DNA from 3 places in the Rhizobium sp. CECT 9324 genome. Region 1 is predicted to be linked to each of the others. Evidence: riboswitches for the same ligand, from Rfam matches in the RefSeq annotation. Region 1 holds a riboswitch; each other region holds the start of a gene.

Region 1 (3,272 bases):
CAGAATGGAACTTTTATCAAGGTCGATCATTAATCACACAGCCGCAAGGCTTAGGTAGTCAAGTTCCCCTTGCCCGGCGGCCCCCTCCGCCGGGTTTTCTTTTTGTGGGAGATGGACGATGCTCATCACCGGCAGTTGCCACTGCGGCGCCATCCGCTACGAAGCCGACGTCGATCCTCAAGAGGTCGGCATCTGTCACTGCGTCGATTGCCAGCGGCTGACGGGTGGTGCCTACCGGGTCAGCGTCGGCGTCGAACCGCATAATTTCCGCGTCCTTGCCGGTACCGCACGGCGGTATCGCAAGGTCGCGGATAGCGGCAGGCCGAGCGACCAGTTTTTCTGCGATACCTGTGGCTCACCCCTCTGGCGGGTCGACGCTACCGGCAGCAGTATCGCCATTCGTCTCGGCACGGTCGATCAACGTCAGGCGTTGACACCCAACCATCAGAGCTGGACAGGATCGGCTTTGCAATGGGTGAGCGACATCCGCGATATTCCCGCATCATCCGGGGAATAGGGGCCCAATCGCGCTATTGCCAGAGCGCGTGAAAGTGGTGAACCGGGCCATGGCCAGAACCGACCGACAACGTCCCCGACAAACGGACAGCTTCAGCCAGCCAGTCCTTAGCGACCGCGACGGCATCATACGGCGAGAGCCCCTTGGCAAGTTCGGCAGCAATCGCGCTCGACAGCGAGCAGCCTGTACCATGGGTGTTCTTCGTTTCAATGCGCGGCGCTTCGAACCAGTGGACGCTCTCACCCAGGACCAGGAGATCGGGGCTGTCGGCGGCGGCAAGATGTCCACCCTTCAACAGCACAGCTGCCGCGCCACCCACAGCCAGCCGCACCGCCTGCGATTCCATCACGCGGCGGTTCTCGGCCTCGGCTTCACCGAGCAAAGCCGCCGCTTCCGGCAGATTGGGAGTGAGCAGCGTTGCCAGCGGCAAAAGCTCATCCCGCAATACCGCAACAGCCTCTGGGTCCAGCAGTGAGGCGCCGCCCTTGGCGATCATCACCGGGTCCAGCACGACAGGAATTCCGCGATGCGGCCTGAGCGCGCCCGCAATTGCACTGGCAATGCCCGCGTTGGCAATCATGCCGATTTTCACCGCATCGACCCGGACATCGGCAAAAACCATCCGGATCTGCTCGGCGACAAAACCGGGATCCAGCGCCTGCACAGCCGAAACCCCTTGGGTGTTCTGTGCCGTCAACGCCGTGATCGCCGCCATGCCGTAACAGCCACGCGCCGAAAATGTCTTCAGGTCGGCCTGGATCCCGGCACCTCCCGACGGATCGGATCCGGCAATCGACAGGACGTTTGCGATAGAAGTGGAACTGGTTTTCACGGACACCCCTTTTTAAGCGGGGCAGTTGGTGGGACGGATCGCGAAGTCAATCCTGAAATCGTCCCGAGCAACTCCCTCCGCCAGCATTATCTGGTTCAGGTTCAAAGGGTGCTTCTCAGTCCATCTCTCGACGAACGCCCCTGTCTCTCAATTATGATGTTCTAGACCAAGGCCGTGCTGCTGTCATGTGAAACGCCGGATGCCCCGCGAAGCGCACCGAACCATTTGCGGCAACAGTCAAAAATAGCTACGTGCGTAATCTGCCTGTTCCCACATCTCAAGGATTTCGCGATTGACCTCCGCCCAGAACACCGTCTTTGACAAACGTTACAACGGCTTCCTGTTCGACATGGACGGGACGTTGCTCAACTCCATTGCGGCCGCCGAACGAGTCTGGGGGAAATGGGCGGCACGGCACGGGCTCGACGTTGCGGCCTTCCTGCCGACAATGCATGGCAAGCGCGGCATCGACACGATCCGCGGGCTCGCCCTGCCCGGTGTCGATGCGGTCGCGGAAGCCCTGGAAATCGAGCGCGGCGAAATCGAGGATGTCGAAGGCGTTGTGGCCATCCCCGGTGCAATCGACTTCCTCAACGGCCTGCCTCCCGCGCGCTGGGCGATCGTCACATCTGCCCCGGCCCTTCTGGCCCGGGCACGCATCGAGGCCGCCGGCCTGCCACAACCGCCGACGATCATCACCGCCGAGGATGTCAAGATCGGCAAGCCCAATCCCGCCGGCTATCTGCTCGGCGCAAGCCATCTCGGCGTCGATCCTGCCCGCTGCCTGGTGTTTGAAGATGTCATGGCCGGCGTCTTGGCGGGCGAGGCTGCGGGCTCAGATGTCATGGTGGTCACAGCGACCCACAGTCATGCCATGGAAACAAGGCATCCGAGCCTGGCCAGCTACGAAAACGTGCGGGTCCATGTCGACGCCGATGGCGGCATGCAGATCGTGCGGGCGGGCTGACGGGGCGCATCAGCGGGAAGCCTGGAAGCGCCCCGCGCCGAAGTTCACGGAATATCACGCCGCCTTGGCGACGTGATATTCCTTGATCGCGACCATCTTGATCGCCGGATAACGCTCAGCTTCGTAGCGCAGCGAAAACGCGTCCTGCGCCATGAACACCGGATCTCCGTCCAGGTCGCGGCAGATATCGCCACGGCGCTGGGTCATGAACTTGTCGAGTTCGGCAGGCTGATCGGAGGAAATCCAGCGGCAGACCGAGAAACGCGACATCTCGAAGGAGACCGGCAGCGTGTATTCGCCAGCCAGTCGCTCCTTCAGAACGTCGAGCTGTAGAGCGCCGACGACACCGACGATCGCGGGCGAGCCGTCTTCCGGGGAAAACAGCTGCACGACGCCTTCTTCGGCCATCTGCTGCAGGGCTTCCTTCAGCTTCTTCGCCTTCATCGCATCTTCGAGGCGCACGCGGCGCAGGATTTCCGGCGAAAAATTCGGCACGCCCTGGAAGACAAGGTTCTCGCCTTCGGTCAGCGTGTCGCCGATGCGCAAGGTCCCGTGGTTCGGAATGCCGACCACGTCGCCGGCATAGGCCGTGTCGGCGAGCTGGCGCTGCGAGGCGAAGAAGAACTGCGGCGCCGTCAGGCCCATCTGCTTGCCGGTGCGGGCCAGCCGCGCCTTCATGCCACGCTCGAGCTTGCCGGAGCAGATACGGGCAAAAGCGATACGGTCGCGGTGGTTCGGATCCATATTGGCCTGAATCTTGAAGACGAAGGCCGTCATCTTGTCTTCGGCGGCATGCACGGTGCGTATGTCAGCCACCTGGTCGCGCGGCGGCGGGGCGAAATCGCCGAGCGCATTGATCAGGTCGCGCACGCCGAAATTCTTCAGCGCCGAGCCGAAGAAGACCGGGGTCATGTGGCCCTCGAGGAAGGCCTGCCTGTCGAACGGGCGGCAGGCTT
Region 2 (3,272 bases), 500 kb from region 1:
GGCGGGCGAGGCGATCAGGATCGGCACGATGATCGCCAGCCAGCCGAAGCCGGCGGTGACCCAGGTGAGATTGGTCAGCGCCATGGCCAGATGGCGGATCGAGCCGATGACCGTGTCGAGCGTCTGGTGGATATGGCGGCGTTCGGTTTCCTCGCCGCGGGCGAGTGCGATCGCCTCGAGATTTTCGTTCGCCCGCATCAGCGAAAATCGCAGCTCGGCCTCGCGGGCGTAACGATCGGCATTGAGCCGCGAGAGCTTGGTGCCGACAAGCTGGCTGAGCAGCGAGGCTGCGAGCGCATAGAGGATGGCGCCCCAGACCATGTAGCCGGGGATGGCAAAGCTGTATGTGCCGACATGAAAGGTGAAATTGCTCGACAGGTTCCACAACACGCCGATGAAGCTGACGAGAAGGATGGTCGACTGGACCAGGCCAATGGTCAGCGAGGTGGTCATTTCGGCGAGTTTGCGCGCGTCTTCATGCAGGCGCTGGTCGGGATTGACGCCGAGCGGGCTCGACATCGACAGGCGGAAGGCCCGCCTGTCCGTCAGCCACTGGTCGACGACATCGCGCGACAGGCCCTCGCGCATATAGAGCGCCGTCATCTGGTTGAGCCAGGTCTGGATGACATTGAGCAGCAGCAGGAAGCCGGCGATGAAGGCGAAGTTGCGCAATTCGTTGAGGAAGGCTGAAAGATCGCGCCGTTCCAGCGCGTTGTAGAAGGGTGCATTCCACTGGTTGAGAAGTACCGTGCCGTAGGCGGTGAGAAGAATGATGCCGAGCAGGGCGGTGGCGAACGCCAGAATGCGGTTGCGCACCGCCGACTGCCAGAAACTGTCCAGGGCTATCGAAAGCTGGCGGTTGAAGCTCAGTTCGGCAGCCGGCAGCGTGCCCTCGGCAGCGCTCTGCTGTTCGGTATGAAAGGTTACCATGCGCACTCATCCCATCGATCGCAGACAAGGTCTAGCATGCAGGGCTTGCGTTTCCCTTACCCTTTGGCGCGGCCCTGCCGTGCACGATACGCAAGGCCCATCTTGCGCCGACCCGCGCGGCGCGCTATCTCAAGACTGCTCTAACGGGGTGCCTTTCGTTCCATCGGGACGAAATGCTGAGAGGCGACAGCCAACCCGCGGAACCTGATCCGGTTAACACCGGCGGAGGGATTAGACGCGTCGATCGCAAAGCGCCCTATCCCGAGATCAATTGTTTTTTAGGAGGAGGGCGTCATGCCATCATATCTCGTCGACACCTTGCGTTCCGGTCTTGCCGCAGCGCTTCTCGCAACAGCCTTTCTCGGGTCAGGTCTGGTGCTGCCGGCGCATGCCGCCGACAAGGTGCTGACCGTCTATACCTATGAGAGCTTCATTTCCGAATGGGGTCCGGGTCCGAAGGTTAAGGAAGCCTTCGAGAAGAGCTGCGGCTGCACGGTCAATTTCGTCGGCGTTGCCGATGGCGTGGCCCTGCTGACCCGGCTGAAGCTGGAAGGCGAAGGCTCGAAGGCTGATGTGGTTCTCGGGCTCGATACCAGCCTGACCGAGGAAGCCAAGCAGACCGGCCTTTTTGAAGCCTCCGGCATCGATCTTGCCAAGGCCAAGGTGCCGGGCGGCTTTTCCGACGATGTCTTCGTGCCCTATGACTACGGCCATTTCGCCGTGGTCTACGACAGTGAGACGGTAAAAAATCCGCCGACGAGCCTGAAGGAACTGGTCGAGGGCGACCCGAGCCAGAAGATCGTCATCGAGGATCCACGCACCTCGACGCCCGGGCTCGGTCTGCTGCTCTGGGTCAAGTCGGTCTATGGCGACAAGGCGCCGGAAGCCTGGGCGAAGCTCAAGGGCCGCGTATTGACGGTGACACCCGGCTGGTCGGAGGCCTACGGCCTGTTCACCAAGGGCGAGGCGCCGATGGTGCTGTCCTATACGACCTCGCCGGCCTATCACATGGTGGCGGAAGAGACCGATCGCTACCAGGCGGCGGAATTCTCCGAGGGCCACTACATCCAGATCGAGGTCGCGGGCCTGTTGAAGAACGCGCCGGACAAGGATCTGGCCCGGCAGTTCCTCGCCTTCATGCTGGAACCGGGCTTCCAGGATACCATTCCGACGAACAACTGGATGATGCCGGCGGCGGCCACATCCGAGCCGCTGCCCGACGCCTTTGGCAAGCTGGTACAGCCGAAGACCACCTTCCTGATGAATTCGGCCGAGGTCGCTGCCAACCGCAAGGCGTGGATCGACGAATGGCTGGCAGCGATGACGCTGAACTGAGCCTTGCGGCATGGCACGCCCGCGCATCCTGTCAAACGCGGAAAGGCTGCCGGCTCTGGCCGGCGGTCTTCTGGTGCTGGCGCTGGTCGCGGGTTTCATCGGGACGGCGCTGGTTGCGCTGCTCCGCGGCCGGATGGACGGCGCATCGCTTGGCGTGATCGGCGATCCGGTGGTGCATTCGGTGCTGCGCTTCACGCTGTTTCAGGCGGCCCTGTCGACGGCTCTGTCGGTCATGCTTGCCCTGCCGGTTGCCAGTGCGCTGGCGCGCCAGCCGGGGTTTGCCGGTCGCCGCTGGCTGATCCGGCTGATGGCCGTGCCGATGGGCCTGCCGGTGCTGATCGGGGCGCTCGGGCTGATCGGTATCTTCGGGCGGCAGGGCATCATCAATGATGGCCTAGCCTTTGTCGGCCTTGCCGAACCGGTGTCGATCTACGGACTTTCCGGCATCCTGATCGCGCATGTGTTCTTCAACCTGCCGCTGGCGACCCGGCTGATGCTGTCGGCGCTAGAGCGGGTGCCGGCGGAATACTGGCGCTCGGCGGCAAGCCTCGGCCTGTCGCCGCTGTCGATCTTCCGCTTCATCGAATGGCCGGTGCTGGCGCGGGTCATTCCGGGTGCCAGCGGGCTGATCTTCATGCTCTGTGTTACCAGCTTCACCCTGGTTCTGGTGTTTGGCGGCGGGCCGGCGGCAACGACGATCGAGGTGGCGATCTATCAGGCGCTGCGCTTCGATTTCGATCCGGAACGGGCGGTGTCATTGGCGCTGATGCAGATCGTCGTCACCGGCGCGATCCTTTCTGCCCTGAGCCTGCTGCCGGCGGCGGTCGATACCGGCCAGACCAGCGGCCGGCGGTTTGTCCGATTTGACGGCATGGGGCTGCCGATCCGGTTGCTGGATGCTGCCGTGCTCCTGCTGGCGGGGCTGTTTCTCGTGCTGCCGCTGGCGCAGGTGATCGTCTCGGGGGTGAATGCCGATCTGATCAAGCTGTTGCGGGAGCCGGCGTTCC
Region 3 (3,272 bases), 3.0 Mb from region 1:
GAGTTGCCCGCCCTGGCGGAATTTCTCCGCCATCGCCTGCAAACCTTCCTTCTGCGCTTCGGCGCGAATGTCATGCGAAATGCGCATCGAGCAGAATTTAGGGCCGCACATCGAGCAGAAATGCGCGACCTTGTGAGCCTCCTTCGGAAGGGTCTCGTCGTGGAACGAGCGGGCGGTGTCCGGATCGAGCGACAGGTTGAACTGGTCCTCCCAGCGAAACTCGAAGCGTGCCCGCGACAGGGCGTCATCGCGCAGTTGCGCCGCGGGATGACCCTTGGCGAGATCGGCGGCATGGGCGGCGATCTTGTAGGTGATAACGCCGATTTTCACATCATTGCGGTCGGGCAGGCCGAGATGCTCCTTCGGCGTGACGTAACAAAGCATGGCCGTGCCGAACCAGCCGATCATGGCGGCACCGATCCCGGAGGTGATGTGGTCATAGCCGGGTGCGATATCGGTGGTCAGTGGTCCGAGCGTATAGAAGGGCGCTTCGCCACAGACCTTCAACTGCTTGTCCATGTTCTCCTTGATCTTGTGCATCGGCACATGGCCGGGACCTTCGATCATCACCTGGCAATCCTTGGCCCATGCGATCTGAGTCAATTCGCCCAGGGTCTCCAGCTCGGCAAACTGGGCAGCGTCATTGGCATCGGCAATGGAACCCGGACGAAGCCCGTCGCCGAGCGAGAACGACACGTCGTAGCTCCGGCAGATGTCGCAGATTTCCTCGAAATGCTCGTAGAGAAAGCTCTCTCGGTGATGATGCAGACACCACTTGGCCATGATCGAACCACCGCGGCTGACGATGCCGGTGACGCGATTGACGGTCAGCGGAATGTAAGCAAGCCTGACGCCGGCATGGATGGTGAAATAGTCGACGCCCTGTTCGGCCTGTTCGATCAATGTGTCGCGATAGACCTCCCAGGTCAGGTCCTCGGCAATGCCGCCGACCTTTTCCAGTGCCTGGTAAAGAGGAACCGTGCCGATCGGTACCGGTGCATTGCGGATGATCCAGTCGCGGATGTTGTGAATGTTGCGGCCGGTGGACAGGTCCATGACTGTGTCGGCGCCCCAGCGGATCGCCCACACCATCTTTTCAACTTCTTCCGCCATCGAAGACGTGACGGCGGAATTGCCGATATTGGCGTTAATCTTGACGAGAAAATTGCGGCCAATGATCATTGGCTCGAGTTCGGGATGGTTGATGTTGGCCGGGATGATCGCGCGGCCGGCGGCCACTTCCTGGCGGACAAATTCCGGCGTGACAAAGTCTGGAATATGCGCGCCAAAGCTCTCGCCATCGCGGGACATTGTCTGGGTTTCAGCCTTGCGGCCCAGGTTTTCGCGGATCGCGATGAATTCCATTTCCGGTGTGATGATGCCAGCATGGGCATAGGCGAGCTGGGTGACGGCCTTGCCGTCGGTTGCACGCAAGGGCGGGTGACGCACGGGGAATTCCGGCGTTAATCGGTCGTTGGAAACGAAGCCGTTGTCTTCCGGCTTGATGTGTCGGCCGTCATATAATTCGACATCACCGCGGGCGCGTATCCAGGCGGTGCGGTTGCGGGGGAGACCCGCATCAATCGCGATCGTAGCCGCCTGATCGGTATAGGGGCCTGAGCTGTCGTATAGGTTGACGGGAGGCTCACCCGAGGTCGGATGAAGCGCGATCTGTCGCATGGGCACGCGAATATCCGGGTGGTGTTCGCCGGCCAGATGGATCTTTGTCGAGGCAGGAAGTGGCCCGGTGGTGACTTCGGGTTTCGTAAAGTTTTGGGCAATGTTCATCGTGAGGCTCCAAGTTTGATGTTGGAGACCCAGTCATGTCAGCCGGAAAGATGGATAGACGCCTGCCTTCAGTCCACAGAATGGACTCTTGGCATTGCAGCGCTCGCACCGTCCCTACGCCAGTATGAACTGGATCAGGTTCAACGGGTCACTGCGCTGCTTTCGAAAAAGCTCAGCAGACTCTCAGCCCCTTGACGGGACCCCCCTGGTGAATGACTTAAGGTTACGAACATATGGCTTGCCGCGTCAAGTGCCGATCGAAAGCGGTGGGATCGGCCGATCCCGATGCCGACGCTAATTCGATGACGTCGGTTGCGCGAGGCAGTGTCCGGGCATCATGATCCCAATCACCGTGCTTGTCGCAGCGGAGCGCTATTCGTATTCCATTTGGCATTCTTGCAATTGACAGATCGTTGTTTGCAGGCGTATCACTTCATTCTAATTGGTATGACCACTTGGCCACCTGTCCAGAAGGACGCTGCAGACCATGATTTTCTCCGCCGTTGAATCGCGCCGCCTGTATCGCCAGGTGGCGGACCAGATGCGAGGCCTGATCGAGCGCGGCGAATTGCAGGCGGGGTCAAGGCTGCCGGCCGAGCGTGATCTGGCGCAGAAGCTCGGCGTCTCGCGTCCGACCATTCGGGAGGCATTGATCGTGCTCGAAGTCGAGGGATTCATCGATATCCGCATGGGTTCCGGCATCTATGTGACGGCGCGCAAGGTGCCAGTCGCTGACCTGCCGCCGGAAGATTTTGAAGGGCCGTTTGAGTTGCTACGTGCGCGGGCGGTGGTCGAATGTGCTGTAGCCGAGGAAGCGGCACGGCTGGCCAGGCCCGAACACATCCTGGTGCTCGACGACAATCTGGCCAAGATGGACGCGGCACTGGATGATCGCCGTGCCGCCTTGGCCCTTGATCGCGATTTCCATGTGATCGTGTCGGGTATCATCGCCAATGCCACATTGAACCGTTTCGTCGGCAGCATTCACGATATGCGCATGACACCCTATTTTGAAAAGCTCGCCAGCTATTTCGAAAACAAGGATACCTGGAGGGCCGCGATGGAGGAGCATCGCGCCATTCGAGATGCAATTGCAGCCGCGGATCCAGTGGCAGCCCGGGCCGCCATGCGTGCCCATCTCGACCAATCACAGCTTCGCCTGTCGGAAAGTTTCGAGGAGGAAACGACCGACGGTTCGATACCGGCCGCATGGAGGCGTGCCGGCGGCATTTAGCCGATCGACTGACTTCAACTTGGGAGGAGAATAAGATGAAGTTCAAACTGAAAATGCTGATGGGCGCAACCGCCGCCATTCTGGCCTCGGCGCTGACCGCGCAGGCCGAAACCGTTCTGAAGTGGGCGCATGTCTACGAGACGTCGGAACCTTTCCATTCTGAATCCGTCTGGGCGGCCGAGGAAATCGGCAAGCGCACCGAAGGGCGCTACAAGATCGATGTCTTTCCGGCATCGCAGCTCGGCAAGGA

The links. Region 1 has a riboswitch for thiamine pyrophosphate ahead of thiD (bifunctional hydroxymethylpyrimidine kinase/phosphomethylpyrimidine kinase). Riboswitches for the same ligand answer to the same signal wherever they lie in the genome.
Region 2: another riboswitch for thiamine pyrophosphate. It lies ahead of thiB (thiamine ABC transporter substrate binding subunit); the one in region 1 lies ahead of thiD (bifunctional hydroxymethylpyrimidine kinase/phosphomethylpyrimidine kinase).
Region 3: another riboswitch for thiamine pyrophosphate. It lies ahead of thiC (phosphomethylpyrimidine synthase ThiC); the one in region 1 lies ahead of thiD (bifunctional hydroxymethylpyrimidine kinase/phosphomethylpyrimidine kinase).

The regions. Positions count from the first base shown of each region.
Region 1 is NZ_CAKKMZ010000001.1:889,341-892,612, reverse strand. It holds gene LQ231_RS04245 (pirin family protein) at 1-33, shown strand, start outside; gene LQ231_RS04240 (GFA family protein) at 119-517, shown strand; gene thiD (bifunctional hydroxymethylpyrimidine kinase/phosphomethylpyrimidine kinase) at 531-1,349, opposite strand; TPP riboswitch at 1,405-1,501, opposite strand; gene LQ231_RS04230 (HAD-IA family hydrolase) at 1,642-2,316, shown strand; gene LQ231_RS04225 (peptide chain release factor 3) at 2,371-3,272, opposite strand, start outside.
Region 2 is NZ_CAKKMZ010000001.1:394,137-397,408, forward strand. It holds gene LQ231_RS01825 (ABC transporter ATP-binding protein/permease) at 1-930, opposite strand, end outside; TPP riboswitch at 1,065-1,178, shown strand; gene thiB (thiamine ABC transporter substrate binding subunit) at 1,225-2,265, shown strand; gene thiP (thiamine/thiamine pyrophosphate ABC transporter permease) at 2,276-3,272, shown strand, end outside.
Region 3 is NZ_CAKKMZ010000001.1:3,882,814-3,886,085, reverse strand. It holds gene thiC (phosphomethylpyrimidine synthase ThiC) at 1-1,788, opposite strand, end outside; TPP riboswitch at 1,882-2,005, opposite strand; gene LQ231_RS18830 (FadR/GntR family transcriptional regulator) at 2,276-3,022, shown strand; gene LQ231_RS18825 (sialic acid TRAP transporter substrate-binding protein SiaP) at 3,058-3,272, shown strand, end outside.